DNA from 3 places in the Ferribacterium limneticum genome. Region 1 is predicted to be linked to each of the others. Evidence: predicted binding sites of a transcription regulator. Region 1 holds the regulator's gene; each other region holds the start of a gene.
The links. The regulator FNR, encoded in region 1, switches genes on or off when oxygen is low (the NO sensors DNR and NnrR bind a similar motif). The targets are predictions, from matches to a motif close to TTGANCTAGNTCAA.

Region 2: paaK (phenylacetate--CoA ligase PaaK) is a predicted target of FNR. The motif match lies at 4,823-4,836, and genes of this name have one in related genera.
Region 3: ccoN (cytochrome-c oxidase, cbb3-type subunit I) is a predicted target of FNR. The motif match lies at 729-742, and genes of this name have one in related genera.

What each region holds. Positions count from the first base shown of each region.
Region 1 is NZ_CP075191.1:2,896,983-2,904,581, reverse strand. Features, by position in the region: gene KI617_RS13950 (IS1595 family transposase) at 1-303, opposite strand, end outside; gene KI617_RS13945 (porin) at 724-1,884, shown strand; gene KI617_RS13940 (DUF302 domain-containing protein) at 2,063-2,455, shown strand; gene fnr (fumarate/nitrate reduction transcriptional regulator Fnr) at 2,460-3,203, opposite strand; gene hemN (oxygen-independent coproporphyrinogen III oxidase) at 3,289-4,692, shown strand; gene KI617_RS13925 (sulfite exporter TauE/SafE family protein) at 4,757-5,428, shown strand; gene KI617_RS13920 (universal stress protein) at 5,442-5,867, shown strand; gene KI617_RS13915 (heavy metal translocating P-type ATPase) at 5,864-7,599, shown strand, end outside.
Region 2 is NZ_CP075191.1:826,732-834,330, reverse strand. Features, by position in the region: gene KI617_RS04025 (ornithine cyclodeaminase family protein) at 1-420, opposite strand, end outside; gene KI617_RS04020 (TerC family protein) at 432-1,133, opposite strand; gene sucD (succinate--CoA ligase subunit alpha) at 1,198-2,091, opposite strand; gene sucC (ADP-forming succinate--CoA ligase subunit beta) at 2,103-3,263, opposite strand; gene KI617_RS04005 (MATE family efflux transporter) at 3,400-4,740, opposite strand; gene paaK (phenylacetate--CoA ligase PaaK) at 4,889-6,184, shown strand; gene KI617_RS03995 (fumarylacetoacetate hydrolase family protein) at 6,298-6,999, opposite strand; gene KI617_RS03990 (type IV pilus assembly protein FimV) at 7,119-7,599, shown strand, end outside.
Region 3 is NZ_CP075191.1:3,278,580-3,286,178, reverse strand. Features, by position in the region: gene KI617_RS15835 (heavy metal translocating P-type ATPase) at 1-355, shown strand, start outside; gene ccoS (cbb3-type cytochrome oxidase assembly protein CcoS) at 355-546, shown strand; gene ccoN (cytochrome-c oxidase, cbb3-type subunit I) at 839-2,266, shown strand; gene ccoO (cytochrome-c oxidase, cbb3-type subunit II) at 2,283-2,918, shown strand; gene KI617_RS15815 (cbb3-type cytochrome oxidase subunit 3) at 2,924-3,100, shown strand; gene ccoP (cytochrome-c oxidase, cbb3-type subunit III) at 3,116-4,015, shown strand; gene ccoG (cytochrome c oxidase accessory protein CcoG) at 4,150-5,574, shown strand; gene KI617_RS15800 (FixH family protein) at 5,588-6,097, shown strand; gene KI617_RS15795 (DUF3149 domain-containing protein) at 6,166-6,267, shown strand; gene KI617_RS15790 (TonB family protein) at 6,376-7,023, shown strand; gene KI617_RS15785 (NUDIX hydrolase) at 7,033-7,566, opposite strand.

The sequences.
Region 1 (7,599 bases):
GCCGGTCTTGGCTTGGCTGATCAGGTAGATCGCCAGGAACCAAGTGCTCAGGGGCAGCTTGGTGCCCTGAAACACCGTTCCGGCAATCAGTGACGCCTGATGACGGCAGGCGCTGCACTGAAAGACCTTGCGCGTACCATCCCGCAGTACATAGTGCCCCGTAGCTGCGCAGCGCGGGCAGCGAAATCCTTCAGGCCAGCGTACCGCTTCGAGCGCTTGTTCGCATTGCGCCTCGGTACCGTAGTCTTTGAGAAATTCCGGCATCGACAACCCCGGTTGAAATTGGATTCTGTTCATCGCCATGATCGCCACCTCTCGTTGTCCGATGGCAATCACTCTACGGGTGCTCAGTCTCACCAAGTGAGACTGGCTGACGATTGTTGCTAATCAGGTTCTGAATTGCCTCGTGTCTCAACTTGCCCGGCCGCGTGCCGGGCTTTTTTTGTCCACCGTTTTGGGTGTTGTTTTTTGGGGCAGTAAATCACCTGCTGTCCAAATAATGAGCATGCGGTTGTTCAGAATTCTTTTTGGGTGTTTCGGTCGATTATCTGTAAAACCTATTGCTATCAATTGGTTAATCTGATTGGTGATGTGTTTCCTCATCCTGGCATGAGCTTCGCAATGAAGGTGCATCCTTGCTGCCGCCGCTTGCGGTGCTTGGGGGGAAGTCGCCGTGCCCGAGGGGGTTGGGCGTATTTCGGTATAAATATCTGGAGACTATTCATGCAGAAGAAAATTATCGCCCTGGCTATCGCCGCCGCCACCTCCGGCGCTGCCTTTGCCCAATCCAACGTGACCATCTACGGCAACATCGACATGGGCTGGATGACTACCAGCGGCAGCAACGGTGCTGTGCCGGCCAGCGGCAACGTGGGCACGACCAACCAGGCTCGCAATTTCATCGGCCAAGCCGCCTCTTTCAGCCACCTCGGCTTCAAAGGTGTCGAAGATCTCGGAAATGGCCTCAAGGCGCTGTTCGATATTCAGTATCGTTTCAATCCCGACACTGGCGGTGGCCTGAACCAGGCGGGGCACTCTTACGTTGGCCTGACCGGTGGTTTCGGTACCGTCGTTGCCGGTTATCTCGACGGCCTGCGCTACGGTATTTATGGCAAGTACAACCCGTTCACCAACTACTCGGTCGGCAACTTCGCCTCGATGACCACCCAGTACGACCGTGCGGCCAACGCCATCGCCTACATCTCACCGGCCTGGAACGGCTTTACGCTGATTCTGGCGACGGCCACCAATACCCAGGGTAACGAAGGCAGCCTGCAAGGCGTTCATACTAACGGTGTCAGCGCCATCACTGGCAGCAGTAACGCCGATGACCGCCTGTTCTCTGTCAACCTGATCTACGCCAATGGCCCCTTGAGCGTCGATCTGGACTACGAAACCACCAAGGCGGCAGGTCTGTCGGATAGCCGTCTGTATGTGGCTACCGGTGGCGTTTCCTACGATTTTGGCTTCGTCAAGATCGGTGGTGTTTACGACGTGATCAAGGGCCAGCAGAACTCGCTGATTGGCGGCAATATCGATCTCGACGCCACCACTGCCGGTTTGCAGAATCTGGGTGGACTGGCGGCTGGCCAGGAATATGATCGCCGCAACTGGTTCCTCGGCGCTACCGTACCGTTCGGCAAGGCCAAAATGCTGGTCAGCTACGGCCAGGTCAAGGACAAGACCCTGAGCGATGCCGATGCCAGCAAGTGGGCAATCGGTGGTCGCTACGCTCTGTCCAAGCGGACCGAGCTGTATGCCGACTACGCCCATATCAAGAACGATCGTAACGCCTCTTTCACCATCAACCCGATGGGTAATTCGGCCGGGCTCTCCGGTACCGGCGTCAATGGCTTTGCCATGGGTATCAAGCATGCTTTTTAAGTTTTCTGGCCGGATTTCGAAGCTTCGATTCAGATAACTTCGCAGCCGGGAGCAAGTCTTGCGTCAGATGTCCTTCTTGCATCTGTTCGGGGCGTCCTCAAGGATGCCCCGTTTTTTCGCTTGCCTCCTGAGTCTCTGGATACTCCTGGCGCCACAGGCCTGGGCGACGGATGACGTCTTGACCTACGCCATCCCTGGCAGTGACTACCCGACGGCGCGCGACGCGCTGATCGAGGTTATCGAGGCTGAGGGTTTGGTGGTCGGGGCCGTGCTGCCGTTCAACCAGATGTTGCAGCGCACCGGGGGCGAGGGGGCGGCAACGCCATTCCTTAAAGCCGAAATCTTTCAGTTTTGCAGTGCTGCCCTAGCTTGGCGGATGGTGACCGAAGATCCGGCCCAGATTGCCCTTTGTCCGTTGTCGATCGCTATCTACGTGACGGCTGCCGAGCCCGAGCGGGTGGTGATGGTCTACCGTTCCCCGGGGAGCGCGACACCAGCCCGAGCTAAAGCCCAGGCTTTGCTTTTCAAGTTGGTCGAACGAGCCGGAGAACTGGCGAAGCTGCGCTGGTAAGGCGTCAGCTTCGGTGATTCATCAAGGCCTTCAGGCCATTAACGTTGAGAATCCGGATGTGCTTCTGCTGGACGGCAATATAGCCTTCTTCCTGGAACTTGGAAAAAGCACGAGACACTGTTTCCAGCTTCAGGCCGAGATAGCTGCCGATTTCCTCGCGCGTCATGCGCAGGTAGAACTCGGCGTGCGAGAAGCCGCGGGCGGTGAAGCGTTGCGACAGGTTGAGCAGGAAGGCAGCCAGCCGCTCTTCGGCGCGCATGGTGCCGAGCAGCATCATCACACCATGGTCGCGAACGATTTCCCGGCTCATCACCTTGTGGAAATGGTGTTGCAGCGTGTGGATTTCACGCGACAAACCTTCCAGGCGGGAGAACGGTATGGCGCAGATCTCGCTGTCTTCGAGCGCGATGGCATTGCAGGTATGGTGTTCGGTACTGATACCATCCAGCCCGAGCAGTTCGCCGGCCATCTGGAAACCGGTGACCTGGTCACGGCCATCTTCAAGCAGCACATCAGTCTTGAAGAAACCGCTGCGGATAGCGTAAATTGCATCAAAACCTTCACCGGCGCGGTACAGGTGATCGCCGCGCTTGATGCGACGACGGGTGGAAACCAGGTCGTCGAGGCGCTCAAGTTCCTCCGTGCTGAGGCCAAAGGGCAGGCACAGTTCGCGCAGATTGCAATTTGAGCAGGCCGTCTTGATGACGGACAGCGATATTTCCTGATTTAATGGGCGTGTATGTGCCATTGGCAACCTGCGTTAGCTTGATCCAAGTCAACCGCAAAACCATGCCATCCGAACATAATCCGATCAACTTTTGATGGCTTGCCTAATGAATTTCGCAACTGAAAACCTCGTCTTCGATCCGCAGATCATTCGCCGCTTTGACGTCAACGGCCCCCGGTATACGTCCTATCCGACGGCCGACCGCTTTGTCGAGGCTTTCGACTCCGATGCAGCCAAACTCTGGCTTGGCAAGCGCAACATCGGCGGGATCAGTCGACCTCTTTCATTATACTTCCACATCCCGTTCTGTAACACTATTTGCTACTACTGCGCCTGTAACAAGATCATTACCAAGGATCACGGGCGCAGCGCCAAATATCTGAAATATCTGGCCAAGGAGCTGGATATTCAGGCAGCGGCACTGGAAGGCCGCGACGGTGAGCACGAGGTCATCCAGTTGCATTGGGGCGGCGGTACGCCGACCTTCCTGTCGCACAGCGAGATGCGCCAGTTGATGGGCGAAACCCGCAAGCACTTCAAGTTGCTTGATGGCGGCGAATATTCGATCGAAGTCGACCCGCGCAAGGTGGATACGGCCACAGTCGCCTTGCTGGGCGAACTCGGTTTCAACCGCATGAGCGTCGGGGTGCAGGATTTCGACGAAAAGGTACAAGTTGCCGTCAATCGGGTTCAAAGCGAGGAAGAGACCTACAGTGTCATCCGTGATGCACGGGCCAACGGCTTCAAGTCGGTTTCTGTCGACCTGATCTACGGTCTGCCGCACCAGACGGTAATGGGGTTCAACCGGACGCTGGAGCGCGTGCTGGCGATGGATCCCGATCGCCTGTCGATCTACAACTATGCACACATGCCCAGCATGTTCAAGCCGCAACGCCGGATCAACGATGGTGATCTGCCGTCAGCCGATACCAAGCTGCAGATTCTGGCGCTGGCGATCAAGAAGCTGACCGATGCAGGCTATGTCTTCATCGGTATGGACCACTTTGCCAAGCCGGATGACGAACTGGCTGTCGCCCAGCGTCAAGGCCGCCTGCACCGCAATTTCCAGGGCTATTCGACCTACGCCGACTGCGACATGCTGTCTTTTGGCATCTCGTCGATCAGCAAGGTCGGGCCGACCTACTACCAGAACGTCAAGACTGCGGACGAGTACTACGATCGCCTCGATACCGGTGCCTTACCGGTCTTCCGTGGCATCGAACTGACCGCTGACGATATCCTGCGTCGCTCGATCATCCAGGCGCTGATGTGTCATTTCGAGCTCTCCATCGAGAGCATCGAAAGTGCTCATCTGATCGACTTCCACAAGTATTTCGCGGCCGAACTCGAAGACATGAAGGAAATGGAGCGGGCCGGTTTGCTCAAGATCGAACGCGAGTGGATCACCGTTCTGCCACCGGGACGCTTGTTGGTGCGCATCATTTCCATGGTCTTCGACCGCTACCTGCGGGCGGGACGCCAGCGGGCGACCTACTCCAAAGTCATCTGATTGCCGTGCGTAGTGCCGGGTGGGCAGAGTAAACTGCCTGCTTCGGTGACTACTGGTTTGTACGATGCCTGATTCCGGCTATCTCGCACTTTTTCTCGTTGGTCTGCTTGGCGGTACCCATTGCGTCGGCATGTGCGGCGGCATCGTCGGCGCCCTGTCGATGGGCGGTACAGCCCGTTGGTCCATGCACTTTGCCTACAATGGCGGGCGCATTCTTTCCTACGCAGCGGCCGGGGCTATCGCCGGGGCACTGGGGGCGGCCAGCATGGGTCTGGAAGGGCAGGTGCCGGCCCGCTTGATTCTGTATTTCATTGCCAACCTGATGCTGGTGGCGATGGGCCTCTATTTGCTCGGCGTCACCAAGGCGCTGGCCTTAACCGAACGGGCCGGGCAGAGCCTGTGGCGACGTCTGCAACCTTTGACCCGACGTTTCCTGCCTGTGCGCAGCGTGGTTCAGGCGTTTCCGCTGGGCGTGCTGTGGGGCTGGCTACCCTGCGGTCTGGTCTACAGCGCCTTGGCGACGGCGCTCAGCACGGGGTCGGCCGGGCGTGGTGCCCTGACGATGCTGGCCTTCGGGCTTGGGACCTTGCCCAATCTTCTGCTCGCCGGCATCGTGCTGGCCCGGCTCAACGAATTCGTGCGTCGCCCCATTGTGCGTACCCTCTCCGGCCTGTTGGTGCTAGGCTTTGGTCTATACGGATTCCTCGGCCTGATGCGTCTGTCAGGCGGGCTTTAGGATAGAAAACACCATGAAAATCTTGTTGCCGGTTGATGGTTCGGCCTGTGCGTTGCGTGCCGTTGAGCACCTGATCAGCCATGCGGCCTGGTTCCGCGACGTGCCGGAAATCCATCTATTGCATGTCCATGCCCCGATTCCGATTGGCCGGGTACAGGCCCACGTCGGCAAGGAAACCTTGCATGCCTACTATCTGGAAGAGGGGCAGGAACAACTCGTCGAAGCACAGCGGAAGCTGGATGCGGCCGGGCGTTTTCATACGACCCATATCCACGTTGGTCAGCCAGCCGAGGTGATCAGAAAGATGGCTGATGACCTGGCCTGCGATCTGATCATCATGGGGACGCATGGTCGTAGCGCGGTGGCGGGTATGGTCATGGGCTCGGTGGCGACGCGTGTGCTGCACCTTTCACCCTGTCCGGTATTGCTGGTCAAATGACCGACGAGGCTGACCGGGGCCGGGTTGTCGAGTTTGCCATTGGTGGCATGACTTGCGCTGCCTGTTCGGCGCGTCTTGAGAAAGTCCTGAACCGGCAAGCCGGCATGCAGGCCAATGTCAATCTGGCGGCCGAGCGGGCGCGGGTGCGGCTGACCGAAGCAGCCGATGAGGCTGCTGTCGTGGCGGCCGTGGCGAAGGCCGGATTTACCGCCGAATTAGTCGATGGCCAGACACGCGAACGGGAAAAAGCCGAAAAGCTGCGTGTCTATCAGCGGGAAATTCGGCGATTCTGGATTGCCGTGACGCTCACCTTGCCGCTGGTCGGGCAGATGCTGTTCATGTTCGGTGAACACGGTCATCTGAACGAATTGCCGCGCTGGCTGCAACTGGTGCTGGCGACGCCGGTGCAGTTCTGGATCGGCTGGCGTTTCTACGATGGTGCCTACAAGGCCCTGCGTGGCGGTGGCGCCAACATGGATGTGCTGGTCGCCCTCGGTACCAGCATGGCCTGGGGCTTTTCGACGGTGGTGACCTTGTTTGGTCTCAACCAGCACGTCTATTTCGAGGGCGGTGCGGCGGTGATCACGCTGGTCCTGCTTGGCAAGTTGCTCGAAGCGCGGGCCAAGGCCAGAACTTCCGAAGCCATCGAGTCGTTGATCCGTCTGCAGCCTAAGACGGCCCGCGTCGAGCGTGACGGACAGTGGGTGGAAATGGCTGTCGAGGCGTTGATGCCGGGCGATGTCTTCCTGGTTCGTCCGGGCGAAAGTGTGCCGGTCGATGGCGAGGTGGTCGACGGCGAATCGAGTGTCAATGAGGCCATGCTGACTGGCGAAAGCATGCCACTGGGCAAACGGGCCGGTGACAAGGTCTTTGCCGCTACGGCCAACGGGCAGGGCGCCTTGCGCTGCCGGGCCACCGGCGTTGGTGAGCACACCTTGCTGGCCGGCATTATCCGGCTGGTCGGTGAGGCGCAAGGGTCAAAAGCGCCGGTGCAGCGTCTGGCCGACAGGATTTCGTCGATCTTCGTGCCGACGGTGTGTGCCATTGCGCTGGCGACCTTTGTCGGCTGGTGGATTTATTCCGGCGACTTTGCCGAGGCCTTGGTCAATGCCGTGGCCGTGCTGGTCATTGCCTGTCCGTGTGCGCTGGGTCTGGCCACGCCGACGGCCATCATGGTCGGTACCGGGCAGGGTGCCAGGGCCGGGATTCTGGTCAGGAATGCCGAGGCGCTCGAACGGGCCGAGCGCATCACCGTGCTGGCGCTGGACAAGACCGGCACGCTGACTTGCGGCCTGCCGCAGGTGACCGATGTGGTGCCGCGCGCTTTGGCTGGCGACGAGGCACTCTGCCTAGCGGCCCTGCTTGAGCAGAATTCCGAGCATCCCCTGGCCAAGGCCGTTGTGGCGGCGGGAACGGCAGTCCAGACGGGTAGTGACGAGAGAAAAGTGGCCGGCTTCAAGGCGATTCCCGGTTGTGGCGTCGAGGGCGAAATCGATGGCCGGGCGTTGCGCCTCGGCTCGCCGACCTGGCTGGGGCTGGCGGCCGACTCGGTGGTCGGTGAGTTGCAGCAGGCCGGCAAGACTGTCGTGGCGTTGAACGAGGGTGAATCGACCTTGGCTATTTTCGCCGTGGCCGATGCCCTGCGACCCTCTTCGCGGCTGGCCGTAAGCCGATTGCGCGAGCGCGGCATCCGGGTGGTGATGTTGACCGGCGACAACGCGGCGACGGCGGC
Region 2 (7,599 bases), 2.1 Mb from region 1:
GGCACAGATCGCCCGGACATGGCCTTCGGCCTGCCAGCCGGCACCGAACACGCCGGCGATCTTCGAGCCGGGCTTGGCCAGCCATTTGGCCGCCACACCGCTCGCCGCCCCCGTCCGGATCATGCCGAGATAGTCTGCCTCGATGATGGCTTTGAGTTGGCCACTCGCGGCGTCGAAGAGATGAACCAGAAAACGGTTGCCGGAACGATTGCTCGTATAGGCCTTGTAGCCGAGGATGCCTTGGGCCGGCAGCCCGCCTTGCAGAATGTGCAGCGCGGTCTGCGGCAGACGGGTCCGGGCCCGCGGCGTATCGAGAGCCTGCCCCAAGGCCAGGTCGCGATGCGCCGACTCGACGCCCGCAAGCGCCATTTCTACCGTCAAGATCTGTTTGACGTCATTTTCCGAAAGAAACAAGGCCACGCTTCCGCCTCCTAAACGATGGTTACATCCTGCCGAGCCAGCATACGCTGCTCAAGCCAGCGCCCAACCGAAACGACCAGCAAGGCACCGAGAGCGCCAGCAAGCTTGGCGGACCACGCCGGCAAGGGTGGCAACAAGGCCAGAACCCCTGGATCGGAAAAAATCATCTGGCCGGCGACGTAACCCAACAAGGCTGCGCCAAGCAGAACGATGGACGGAAAACGCTCCATCCAGTGCAGGATCAACTGGCTGGACCAGACGATCAGCGGAATGCTGACCGCCAACCCGAAGAGCAGCAGCGCCAGGCTGCCATGCGCAGCACCGGCGACGGCGATCACGTTATCCAGGCTCATGACGAAATCGGCGACGACGATAGTTTTGACCGCGCCCCAGAGATTGGCCGACGACTCGATGTCATGCCCCTCCTCGTCTTCCGGCAGCATCAGCTTGACGGCGATCCAGACCAGCAGCAGGCCGCCAACGAGCTTGAGCCAGGGCAGGTTCATGACCAGTGCGGCGAACACCGTCAGCACGACGCGCAGGCTGACCGCGCCGGCGACGCCCCAGAAAATTCCGGTGCGGCGCTGTTCCGGGGAAAGATTGCGGCAGGCCAGGGCGATGACCACGGCGTTATCGCCGGAGAGCACGATATCGATCAGGATGATCTGGCCGACAGCGACCCAAAAAACGGCAGAAGTTAAATCGAGTTCCATAAAAACCAAGGCGAAAAAAAGGCGGACACGCGGCCCGCCTTTTTGGTTGAGCTAGGCTCGAATTTTACAGCAAGGCCTTGAGCAGCTTGGCCATTTCGGACGGGTTGCGCGTCACGGTGAAGCCACAGGCTTCCATGATTTCAAGCTTGGCATCAGCCGTGTCGGCACCGCCGGAGATCAACGCACCAGCATGGCCCATACGCTTGCCGGCCGGGGCCGTAACACCAGCAATGAAGCCAACGATCGGCTTCTTCATGTTTTCCTTGCACCACATGGCAGCTTCGGCTTCGTCAGGACCGCCGATTTCGCCGATCATGATGACAGCATCGGTATCCGGATCGTCGTTGAAAGCCTTCATGACGTCGATGTGCTTCAGACCGTTGATCGGGTCACCACCGATACCGACGGCAGACGACTGACCGAGACCGATTTCGGTCAGTTGGCCAACGGCTTCGTAGGTCAGGGTGCCGGAGCGGGAAACCACACCGATGCGACCCTTGCGGTGAATGTGACCCGGCATGATGCCGATCTTCACTTCGTCCGGGGTGATCAGGCCAGGGCAGTTCGGGCCGAGCAGCAGGGTCTTCTTGCCGCCCTTGGCTTCCTTTTCCTTCATCTTGTTGCGCAGGATCAGCATGTCGCGAACAGGAATGCCTTCGGTGATACAGATAGCCAGATCGAGGTCGGCTTCAACAGCTTCCCAGATCGCAGCAGCAGCGCCCGGGGGCGGCACGTAGATCACGGAAACGGTCGCACCGGTTTCGGCCGCGGCTTCCTTGACGGAGGCGTAGATGGGAATGTTGAAGATCGACTCGCCAGCCTTCTTCGGGTTCACACCGGCAACGAAACACTCTTTGCCGTTGGCGTATTCCTGGCACTTTTCCGTATGGAACTGACCGGTCTTGCCGGTGATGCCCTGGGTGATGATGCGGGTGTTCTTATTGATGAAAATGGACATTCAATAGCTCCTTACTTGACCGCAGCAACGATCTTGGTGGCGGCTTCGGCCATGGAATCGGCAGAAATGATCGGCAGACCGGAATCCTTGAGGATCTTCTTGCCCAAATCTTCGTTGGTGCCCTTCATGCGCACGACGAGCGGCACGCTGAGGTGGGTCAGCTTGGCTGCAGCAACAACGCCTTCGGCAATGGTGTCGCACTTCATGATGCCGCCGAAGATGTTGACCAGAATGCCCTTGACCTTCGGGTTCTTGAGCATGATCTTGAAGGCTTCGGTGACCTTCTCGGTCGTGGCGCCGCCGCCGACGTCCAGGAAGTTGGCCGGCTCGGCGCCGAACAGCTTGATGGTGTCCATGGTAGCCATGGCCAGACCAGCACCATTCACCAAACAGCCGATGTTGCCGTCGAGCGAGATGTAGGCCAGATCGAACTGGGAGGCTTCGACTTCGTCCGGATCTTCTTCGTCCAGGTCGCGCATAGCGACGATTTCCGGCTGACGATACAGCGCGTTGGAGTCAAAGTTGAACTTGGCGTCGAGTGCCTTGACGGTGCCGTCACCTTCGTGGATCAGCGGATTGATTTCGGCCAGCGAAGCATCCGTTTCCATGTAGCAGGTGTACAGGCTCTTCAGCGTTTCGATGCACTGCGGAATCGAGGCTTCGTTCATGCCCATGCCCTTGGCCAGGGTCAGGGCCTGCTCGTCGGTCAGGCCGACCAGCGGGTTGACGAAGACCTTGACGATCTTTTCCGGGGTCTTGTGGGCAACTTCCTCGATGTCCATGCCGCCTTCGTACGAAGCCATGATGGCGACGGACTGGGTAGCGCGATCGGTCAGCGCAGCAACGTAGTACTCGTGCTTGATGTCAGCGCCTTCTTCGATCAGCAGGTGACGGACCTTCTGGCCTTCCGGACCGGTCTGGTGCGTGATCAGCTGCATGCCGAGAATCTGGCCGGCGTATTCACGGACTTTTTCCAGCGAGGTTGCGACCTTGACGCCACCGCCCTTGCCACGGCCACCAGCGTGAATCTGGGCCTTGACGACCCAGACCTTGCCGCCCAGGGTTTCGGCTGCCTTGACTGCGTCTTCGACGGTCGTGCAGTGAATCCCGCGCGGAACCGTAACGCCGAATTTCTTCAGGATTTGTTTGCCCTGATATTCGTGAATTTTCATGCGCTTTCCTTGCGTTTAGTTGAGTTGCGAGCAATGAGCAGTAGCCGAACGATCCCCCGACCCCACCCGGTTATAGCGTTTTCAGCCCAAAATCTTACCACAGACAGCAAAAACAATTGCAGCCCGAAATTCATAATTATGGAGTCGATTCTGCCGCCTGAATCGCCTTGCCCAACAGCGGCAGCAACAAGACTGCCGCGAAGACCAGACTGATCACCGAAGCCAGCCAGAACCCGGCCACACCAAGCGGTGGTTGCCAGCGATAGCAAAGCCAGGCACCGCCGAGCAGGCCAATCCCCCAGAAGCAGAAAGTCTGGACCAGCATCGGCACGAAAGTGACCCGATAGGCGCGCAGACAGTGGCCAGCGATCGTCTGCAGCGCATCGAAGAACTGGTAGATGGCGATGTAGGCGACCAGTCCCATGGCCACAGCGCGAACGGAGGGATCATCGGTATAGGCATTGATCAACGGCTGCGCCCCCAGCCAGAGCAAAAGGCCAAGCAGAGAAGACGAGCATGCCGCAAGCACCAGCCCGGCCCGAATGGTCGCCCTGGCCCGCAGCGGGTCACGCGCCCCGACCGCCTGGCCGAGCGCGGACATCGTCGCAATGGCCAGCGACAGCGGCAACATGTAGATCAACGCCGAGATATTGGCGACGATGCGGTGCCCGGCCACCACAGGCGCGCCCAGCGAGGCAACGAACAAGGCGATCAACGTGAATGAGGTGATTTCGACCAGATTGGACAAACCCATCGGCACGCCGATGCGCAGCAATTCCTGCCAGATTGGCCAGCGAGGCGACTGCCAATCGGCAAACGGCCGGTAGCGCCGGCCGAGCGGCCCGAAAGCCAGATAGGCACCGCCGCTCAGGCAGGCCAGCCAGCCGATCAGCACGTTCGACAGAGCGCAGCCGGCCACGCCGAACGGTTCGCCCAGCCAGCCCTCCAAGGCCAGGCCCCAGGCCAGCACGGCATGCAGACACAGGCTGAAAAATCCGATACCCATCAGTACCCGCGGCTTGCCTAGCGCATTGCAGAAGGCCCAGAAAGTCCGATAGCACAGCGATGCCGGCAAGCTCCAGGCAAGCAGGCCGAGGTATTGCCGCACCTTGGCTTCGACTGCAGCGTCCATATCGGCCATGCCGAGCGCCGCGCCGGGATGCGTCAGAAAAAGAATGCCCGGCACCGAGAGCAGCAAGGCCAGCCAGAAACCCTGCTGCAGGATGCCCGCGACCTCGTCGTCGCGTTTGGCCCCATGCAAATGCGCCACAACGGGCGCCACCGCCTGCAGGACGCCAACCAACGCGAAGACCACGGAAACATGAATGCCGCCACCGATTGCCACGGCGGCAAGATCGAGCGAGCTGACGTGGCCGAGCACGGCAGTATCGACCACCATCATGCCGATGGAGGACAACTGGGCAATCAGAATGGGGAAAGCGTGGGCGATCAGGCCACGGACGGCAGTTGCGAACATGAGGCAGGATTGTCGCATGTCGCCGTGATTTGCTCCTGCACAAGCGATAGAGACGGCGCCCTGGCGGGAAATACCAACAGAATTGATCTGGCTCAAGCAGCCCGCTTTTCCACAATATGAAAATCGATGGTTCAGGAGGGAGTGAATAATGAGCCTAGGCCTACACGCCATAGAAAATGCCAGCCGCGACGAAATCGTCGCCCTGCAGACCGAACGATTGAAGTGGACGCTGAACCACGTCTACCAGAACGTGCCGCACTACAAAGCAGCATTTGACGCCGCCGGCGTTCATCCGGATGACTTCAAGTCGCTGGCCGATCTGGCCAGATTCCCGTTCACCACCAAACAGGATCTCCGCGACAACTATCCCTACAACATGTTCGCCGTGCCGCGCGAAAAAGTGGTCCGCGTCCACGCCTCCAGCGGCACGACCGGCAAGCCGACTGTCGTCGGTTACACGCAGAAGGACATCGACACCTGGGCCGACCTGATCGCCCGCTCGATCTACGCTTCCGGCGGCCGGCCCGGCGATATCGTTCATGTCGCCTACGGTTACGGCCTGTTCACCGGCGGCCTGGGCGCCCATTACGGGGCCGAAAAGCTGGGCTGTACAGTGATCCCGATGTCAGGCGGACAGACTGAAAAGCAGGTTCAGCTGATCTGCGACTTCAAGCCCAACATCATCATGGTCACGCCGTCGTACATGCTCAACATTGCCGACGAATTCCGCCGGCAAGGCATCGACCCGCGGAGCACCGACCTGCGCATCGGCATCCACGGCGCCGAACCATGGACGCACGCCATGCGCCTTGAAATCGAGAACGTCTTCGGCATCGACGCCATCGACATCTACGGTCTGTCGGAAGTCATGGGCCCGGGCGTCGCCAACGAATGCACCGAAAGCAAGGATGGCCCGGTGATCTGGGAAGACCACTTCTACCCGGAAATCATCGATCCGGTCACCGGCGAAGTTCTGCCCGAGGGCAGCAAGGGCGAACTGGTGTTCACCTCGCTGACCAAGGAGGCGATGCCGATCATCCGCTACCGCACCCGCGACCTGACCCGCCTGCTGCCGCCAACCTCCCGCTCCATGCGCCGCATCGACCGGATCACCGGCCGCTCCGACGACATGCTGATCATCCGCGGCGTTAATGTCTTCCCGTCACAGATCGAAGAACTGATCCTCAAGCAGCCGAAGCTGTCGCCGCATTACCTGATCGAAGTCAGCCGCGACGGCCACCTCGACTCGATGAAGGTCAATGTCGAGATCAAGGCAGAGTTCGAATTCGCCAGCGGCCCGGAAAAGGAATTCGTGGCGCACGACCTGCAGCATCACATCAAGTCCTACATCGGTGTTTCGGCCAAGATCGAAGTCGTCGAGGTTGGTGGCATCGAACGCTCGGTCGGCAAGGCCAGGCGCGTCATCGACAAACGACCGAAGTAAGCAGAAAGGCATTGCTCGAGTAAAAAGATGTCACTCCCGCGCAGGCGGGAGTCCATGAAGCCGCGGCATGACTGGATTCCCGCTTTCGCGGGAATGGCAGCTTCAGTTTTCCGCTAAACGATCCGGGCGCGCAGCGTTCCAACACCGTCGACGCCCGCCTCCAGCAGATCACCCTGCACAATCGCCCCGACCCCAGCCGGCGTGCCGGTGTAGATCAGATCACCCGCTTCCAGCCGGACCAGCGTCGACAGGTTGGCAATGATGTCAGCCACCTTCCACATCATGGCCGACAGGTCGCCCTCCTGACGCAGTTGCCCATTCACTTTCAGCCAGATGCGCCCAGCTTCCGGATTACCACTAACCGACACCGGGCAGATTTCGCCGGCCACCGCCGACTGGTCAAAGCCCTTGCTCATGTCCCACGGGTGGCTCTTCTCCTTGGCCTTCGCCTGCATGTCGCGCCGCGTCAGATCAAGACCGACGGCGTAGCCGAAGATCAGGCTCTTTGCTGCCTCAACCGAAACATTCTCGCCACCCGCGCCCAAGGCGACGACCATCTCGACCTCATGGTGCAGATTGCTGGTCTGCGGCGGGTACTTGACGCGCAACTCGCCACCCCCAGCAACGACCGCATCGGCTGGCTTGGTAAAGAAGAATGGTGGCTCGCGCCCCTCGGCCTGATCGAGCGCCCCCATCTCGCGAGCGTGATCAGCGTAGTTACGGCCAACGCAGAACACCCGGCGCACCGGAAAACGCTGTTCAGTACCCAGCACAGGCAGCGCAGGAACAGGGTGGGGAGCAAAAACGAAATTCATGAATCGGCCTTCGTAAAAACGGGGCTGAACGAAAGTGTGGAATATTTCACCCCAGACCTCCCGCCCAAGTGTTAAATTTTAAAAAACTGTGAAAAACAAGCCAAACAGCGAGAAGCATCATGAGAAACAAACTGACGAGCATTGTCGCACTGACCGCCGCCCTTGCTCCGGCTCTTGGCAACGCGATTGGATTCGGAGAAATCACCCTTCAATCCCGTATCGGCGAAGCGCTCATGGCTGAAGTGCCTATCCTGTTGAGCCCTGAAGAAATACCTGTCACCGCCTGCTTTTCCCTGGCACCAATCCGCAGTTCCGATTTACCGGTCATCACCGCCGCCAAGACGCGACTGGTCCGCCGCGGCCAGAACCACGTGCTGCAGGTTTTTGGCACCCGGCCGGTCAGCGATCCCGTTTTTACCATTGCCTTGCATGCCGGCTGTGGTTATGACGTCGTGCGCGACTACGTACTGATGCCTGACGCGCCATTCATGCCCGCAGAAACCTCGCCGGTCCCGAGCCCCATAGCAACCGGAAAACCGGCTAAATTCACTGAATGGCATGCCCGCGAGGGCGAAACGCTTGAAGATATTGCCGATGCCC
Region 3 (7,599 bases), 380 kb from region 1:
GGCCGAAGGGGCGCTGGTGGCCATGGTTGGCGATGGCGTCAATGACGCTCCGGTTCTGGCTCAAGCTCAGGTTTCCGTGGCGATGGGCGGCGGCGCTCAGCTCGCTCGGACGCAATCCGATTTCGTGCTGCTTTCCGAAAATCTTGACCATCTGCGTTTGGGTTTGCGCCGTGCCCGAAAAACCTTGTTGGTCATTCGTCAGAATCTCTGGTGGTCCTTCGCTTACAATTTCGTTGCCCTGCCCTTGGCGATTGGCGGTTATGTGACCCCTTGGCTGGCGGGTATCGGGATGTCGGCCAGCTCTTTGCTGGTCGTGCTCAATTCACTGCGTATTCAACGCGTGGAGACTGACTGATGGAAAGTGTTTATCTGCTGATTCCGGTTTCGGTGATCCTGGTGTTCGGTATCGCCCTGGCTTTCTGGTGGTCTGTTCGCAGCGGTCAGTTTGACGACCTTGAGGGGCCGGGGTTTCGAGTTTTGATGGATGACAATCCGCCCCCAAAGCCGGTAGAGCAGGTTGAATCCGACAAAGCTGGGAAAGTTTGACTTGTGTCAACGTGCCGCAGCGTTTGCGGCGGCAATATGACTCCATTGCGAGGCGCGAGCCTTGCTGCGATTCTCTGTTGGGGTTGGGGTGCGTTGCGACGCACCCTTTTTTTGTCCACTTGCAGCCCAATTGCCCCAGTGGCTAGCTAATTTGAACTAATTGCGCTTAGATAATCGGTAGGTTGATCTAGGTCAAAACGCGCCCTTTCAACTAGAATAACATCCGTTTCCATGTGCCCCCTTGGCTTCAGGGAGGTGGGCATTCCGTTTTTTATTAACGAGAGGTGGGTTCATGTCTGGAACGCAAACCACATATAACGATAAGGTCGTACGGCAATTCGCCGTCATGACTGTCATCTGGGGCATCGTCGGCATGCTTGTCGGTGTCATTATTGCGGCTCAATTGGTCTGGCCGGAGTTGAATTTCGGTCCTTGGTTACACTTTGGGCGCTTGCGTCCGCTGCACACCAACGCGGTTATCTTTGCGTTCGGTGGATGTGCGCTGTTCGCAACTTCTTACTGGTGTGTTCAGCGCACCAGTCACGCCCGTCTTTGGGGGGGGGCGCTGGTTCCCTTCACGTTCTGGGGCTGGCAAGTTGTCATTCTGTTGGCTGCTATCACATTGCCGCTGGGTATGAGCCAGGGCAAAGAGTACGCTGAACTGGAGTGGCCGATCGACATCCTGATCACGCTGGTCTGGGTTTCCTACGCGGTAGTGTTCTTTGGCACAATCGCCAAGCGTACCGTTTCCCATATCTATGTGGCCAACTGGTTCTTTGGTGCTTTCATTATCGCTGTTGCGCTGCTGCACCTGGTTAACAGTGCCGCCGTGCCGATCTCGCTGACCAAGTCTTACTCGGTCTATTCCGGCGTGCAGGACGCGATGATCCAGTGGTGGTATGGTCACAATGCCGTGGGCTTCTTCCTGACAGCTGGCTTCCTGGGCATGATGTACTACTTTGTGCCGAAGCAGGCTGGCCGTCCGGTCTACTCCTACCGTCTGTCCGTGGTTCACTTCTGGGCGCTGATCTTTACGTACATGTGGGCAGGTCCGCACCACCTGCATTACACCGCGCTGCCTGACTGGACCCAGTCCGTTGGTATGGTTTTCTCGCTGATTCTGCTGGCGCCGTCCTGGGGTGGCATGATCAACGGCATCATGACCCTGTCGGGTGCCTGGCATAAGCTGCGCGACGATCCTATCCTGAAGTTCCTGATCACCTCCCTGTCCTTCTACGGTATGTCTACCTTCGAAGGCCCGATGATGTCGATCAAGACCGTCAATGCCCTGTCGCATTACACGGACTGGACTGTCGGCCACGTGCACTCCGGTGCTCTCGGCTGGGTGGCCATGGTTTCTATCGGTTCCATCTACTACCTGCTGCCCAAGCTCTTCGGCAAGACCGAGATGTACAGCACCAAGCTGGTCACGACCCACTTCTGGATCGCTACCATCGGTACCGTTCTGTATATCGCTTCCATGTGGATTGCCGGTGTGATGCAGGGCCTGATGTGGCGTGCAGTTAATGCCGACGGTACGCTGGCTTACAGCTTCGTCGAATCCGTCAAGGGCTCCTACCCGTTCTGGGCAATCCGTTGGTTGGGTGGTGTCCTGTTCCTGTCTGGCATGCTGATCATGGCTTACAACATGTTCAAGACCATGGCTGGTGGCAAGACTCAGGATTCGCCGGTGGTCGCTCCGGTTGGTCATCACGCCTGATTAGGGAGAAAAAACAATGCTTAAGCATGAGCAAATTGAAAAGAGCGTAGGCCTGTTGATTGTGCTGACGCTGTTAACCGTGATTTGGGGCGGTCTGCTCGAAATCGTTCCGCTGTTCTTCCAGAAGTCGACGACGACGCCGGTTGAGGGTGTAAAGCCTTACGATGCGGTGCGCTTGGTTGGGCGTGACATCTACGTTCGCGAAGGTTGCTTCCTTTGCCATTCGCAGATGATTCGTCCGTTCCGCGCGGAAACCGAGCGTTACGGCCATTACTCCGTGGCTGGCGAGTATGTCTACGATCACCCGTTCCAGTGGGGCTCCAAGCGTACCGGTCCGGATCTGGCTCGCGTTGGTGGCCGTTACTCCGACGAGTGGCAGCGTGCCCACCTGATGAATCCGCGTGACGTGGTTCCTGAGTCCAACATGCCGGCATTTGCCTTCCTGGCGAACACCAAGGCCAAGGACTCGGTCGGTGCCGACATCGAGAAGAAGATGCAGGTCATGCGTGGTTATGCCAATGCCCGTGGTATCCCGACCTATACGGACGAGGAAATCAAGGGTGCCAAGGCTGCCATCGGCGACAAGACCGAACTGGATGTCCTCATTGCCTACCTGCAGGGTATGGGTACGGCGCTGAAGAACGTCAAGTAATAGCCATGGACATCAACGATCTGCGTTCTATCACGACCGTTCTGGGTTTGCTCTGCTTCCTCGGAATTGTTGGATGGGCTTATGGCAAGAGCAGCAAGAAGGGGTTCGAAGAAGCTGCCAATCTGCCATTCGCAGAACATGATGACGACGGTGCGGCGTCCAGAACGTCGCACCCGCGCTGATATAAAGGAAAGCAAATGAGCGATTTCGTTAGCGATTTTTGGAACATGTACGTGGTTGTGATCGTGGTGGGTAGTATTCTCGCCTGCGCACTTCTTCTCTACATGCAGGGCAAGGCGACCTTCACCCCGGGCAAGACCATGGGTCATGTCTGGGATGAGACCTTGGAGGAGTACAACAACCCGATGCCCAAGTGGTGGAGCTGGTTGTTCATCATTACCGTGGTCTTCGCGTTTGTTTACCTGGCTTTGTATCCGGGCTTGGGTAACTTCAAGGGTATGCTGAACTGGACGGCAGTCGGCCAACACAAGGCTGAAGTCGACAAGATGGATGCTACCGTCAAGCCGCTGTTCGACAAGTACATGGCCATGGATCTGAAGGCTGTTGCCGGCGACAAGCAAGCGATGGAAATGGGCAAGCGTCTCTATCTGACCTACTGCATGCAGTGTCACGGTGCAGATGCCCGTGGCGCCAAGGGCTTCCCGAATCTGACCGATGCTGACTGGCAGTTTGGCGGTGAGCCGGAACAGATCAAGGAAACCATTGCCAACGGTCGTATGGGCGTTATGCCGCCGCATGAGCAACTGGGTGCTGATGCCATCAAGGATCTGGCCAACTTCGTTCGCTCCATGTCCGGTCTGCCGAATGATTCCGTTCGTTCAGCCAAGGGCAAAGAAGCCTTCACCTCCGCCGGTTGTGTTGGTTGCCACGGCATGGATGGCAAGGGTATGGCTGCAGTTGGCGCTCCGAATCTGACCGACAAGGTCTGGTTGTACGGTTCTTCTGAAGCGACCATTACCGAGACGATTACCAAAGGCCGTCAGAACCAGATGCCGGCTTGGAAGGAATTCCTCGGTGACGCCAAGGTTCATCTCTTGTCTGCCTATGTGCTCAGCGTGAGCCAGGGCGCCAAGTAATTGGCTGAAGAGGGGCGGCTAAGCCGCCCCTCTGTTATTTATGGATAAGTAACCGCTGATCAGTATCAAAATTGCGTTGTTTGAAACGACGAACAGTTTGCGCTTAGCGCAATTTCGATACGGATAAGAACACTATGGAACCATCTGACAATACTCCTCAGCCGAAATCCGGCACTCCCCCCGCTCCGGCACCTGTTTCTTTCTACGAGAAACACAAAAAGGTGTACATCAGAGAGGTCAAGGGCTGGTGGAATAACTGGCGCTGGATTCTGGTGTTGTTTACTCAGGTTCTGTTTTATGGAGCCCCGTGGCTGGAGTGGAATGGGCGCCAGGCGGTTCTTTTGCATCTGGTTGAACGCAAGTTCTACTTGTTTGGCTTGGTACTGTGGCCGCAGGATGTTTTTTATCTCGCGTTGTTGCTGATTGTTTCGGCCTACGCACTGTTTTTGTTTACTGCGATTGCGGGACGATTGTTCTGTGGTTATGCATGTCCGCAGACCGTTTACACCGAAATATTCATGTGGGTCGAGAACCGGATCGAGGGTGACCGTTCGGCCCGGATGAAGCTTGACAAAGGGCCGATGACGGCAAGAAAGTTCCGTCTCAAGGCACTCAAGCATGCAATCTGGCTGCTTATTTCGCTGTGGACAGGTTTCACGCTGGTTGCTTATTTCACGCCGGTGGACGAGCTTCTGGTGGCCCTACCGTTTGATTTTTCGGGATGGGAGTTGTTCTGGACATTTTTCTACGGTGGATTTTGCTACATGCAGGCCGGATTCCTGCGTGAGCAGGTCTGCAAGTACATGTGCCCGTATGCCCGTTTCCAGGGGGTGATGTTCGATCCGGATACGCTGGTCATTACCTATGACCCGGAGCGAGGCGAACCACGAGGCGCACGCAAGAAGGGCGTTGATGCCAAGGCTGCTGGCGCAGGAGATTGCGTCGATTGCGGCCTGTGTGTGGTGGTTTGTCCTACCGGTATTGATATCCGCAAGGGGCAGCAGTACGAGTGCATTGGTTGTGGTGCCTGTATTGATGCGTGTGATCCGGTCATGGACAAGGTCGGATTGCCACGGGGGCTTATCCGCTATACGACTGAAAACGCCCTTGAGCAACATTTCAGTCCGAAGGATGTTTTGGCCCATATCCTCCGGCCGAGAATCATTCTTTATACGGCGATACTGTTGGCGATCACTTTTGCCTCGGCTTGGTCTTTGGCTACGCGTGTTCCACTGAAGGTGGATGTGATTCGAGATCGCTCGATCCTGGCGCGTGAAGCGGATGATGGCCGGATTGAAAACGTGTTCAATCTCAAGATCATGAACACTACCGAAGAGCCCAAGCGTTATGCGCTCTCTGTCGATGGAATGGCCGGGATTGAGATCGTCGGTGAACGGATTGTCGAAGTGGGTAGTGCAGAAAATCACGAAATCACCATCGTGGTTCGTGTCCCTCCTGAGTCCGGCAAAACGGGAGCCAATCCTATCTATTTTGATATTAAGGCCCAGAATCACGACAAGATCGCGGTTCACGAGAAGGCCTCTTTCCTGATGCCCTGATATGAGCAATTCGATGACCTTACGCAGCAATAATCAACCTTGGTACAAGGAACGCTGGCCGTGGATTTTGATGGCGGGACCGGCCGTCGTTGTTGTGGCCGGCATCATCACCTTGTGGCTGGCGGTTGTCAGCAACGATGGCTTGGTGACGGATGATTACTACAAGCAGGGATTAGCAGTTAATCAGCAATTGCGCCGGGAGCATCAGGCCGGGAGCCTGGGGTTGCAAGCCGATGTAATGCGGGCCGGAGCCAATGTTCGTCTGCTTCTCCGGGCGGAGGAAAATGCCAAGTTGCCGACAGCGATTACGCTCAAATTGGCGCATCCGACCCGGGCTGGTCAGGATCAGGCGTTGCAGATGACTTCTGAAGGGCAGGGCTTTTTCAGCGGAAAACTCGCTGCGGAAGTGACAGGGCGTTGGCTTGTTTCGATTGAGGACCCTGCCGGTCAATGGCGGCTTCAAGGTGATTGGCTGACTGATTCCGAGGAACCGCTGCGCCTGGTGGCGAAGGCGGATAAGTAGTTTCTTTGTTTGTTACTGGGAGGTGACTTATGGCGTGGGAACTTTTGTTTACTAGCGATATTGGTCTGATGAGCCTTGTTGTGATCGTTGGTGTGCTGATTATCGGCGTGGTGATGGGCAAGATGTACGCTGGCAAGATGGACGAAGAGTCGCGCAAGCTGGGCAAGTAACGATGCCGTCCGCCGTGCCGTTCTAAGAACGGTGGTGGATCTCGGGCCCCCGTTCGGTTCTTCCGGCGGGGGTTTGTTTTTTTGAGCTGAAACAGATAATACTGGCGCATGTTTCGTGCCCTTATTATTTCGTTTGTCCTGCATCTGGCCGTGCTCATTTCTCCAATTCAGCCGGAGGAGTTGGCATTGCTGTCGTCTGAGGGTAAGCATAGTGTCTTGGCTGCGACCTTGCACAAGGCATATGAAGTCGGTGCTGCCCCGATTGGTGCCGACAGTGCCGGACATCGGCAGGGAGTATCGGTTTCTCGAAATAGCAAGGGGGTGCGGCAACCCGATGAACCAATACGGACTCAGGCCAAATCTCCAGCTTCAAAGCCCATCGTAACGGATGCCGGATTTTCACTGAATAATGCACGCGATCCCAAGCCGGTGATACTCGCTGAGGCGTCAACGCTATCTGCCGAAGAGGAGAAAGAATACCGTTTGAACTTGTCTCGCGAAGCGCGAAAACTCAAGCGTTATCCACTGGTCGCTCGTGAACGCGGTTGGGAGGGGGTGGTCGTTGTTGCTGTTGCAATGCCGCTGGGTTCGGGCACGCCTGTCGTTTCGCTGGAGCGCTCAAGCGGATATGATGAACTGGACCATCAGGCGCTGGAGATGATGCAGGCGGCGGCAAGGCAGGCAACCTTGCCGGTAGCTATGCAGGGTCGGCGGTTCGGGATTAGCCTGCCGATCGAATATCGTCTGGCGGATTAGTCGGGGACGTTAAAGCGGTCCTAACTGGGCTTCGTGAAAGCCGAAGTTACCCTCTTTTCGATCGGCCAGATAACGTTCCAGGCAGAGGGCGACACTGCGAAACGCCAGGCTTTCCCAGGGGATTTCCTCTGGTGCAAGAAGTGCCACCTCCAGGCTTTCGTCCCCTGCCGCATAGTCTGCTTCTTTTAGTCGTCCCCGGTAAAAGAGATGAACCTGATTGATGTGGGCAATGCTGACTAAAGCAAACGGAGCATCAACAAGAATTTGGGCCCGGGCTTCTTCATGGGTTTCACGAACTGCAGCTTGAGCCGTGGTTTCTCCATTTTCCATGAAGCCGGCAGGCAGTGTCCAAAACCCGTAACGTGGCTCGATCGCGCGCCGGCAGAGCAATATGCGGTTTTCCCACTCGGCAACGCAGCCAACGACCAAGCGGGGGTTCTCGTAGTGAATGTGTCCGCAGGCATTGCAGACGTGCCTGGGGAGCGAGTCCCGGGTTGGAATGACAAAGGAAACACCTGAGCCGCAGCGGTTGCAATACTGGATCACGGAGATTTTGGCAAAAAATGGGATTTCCAG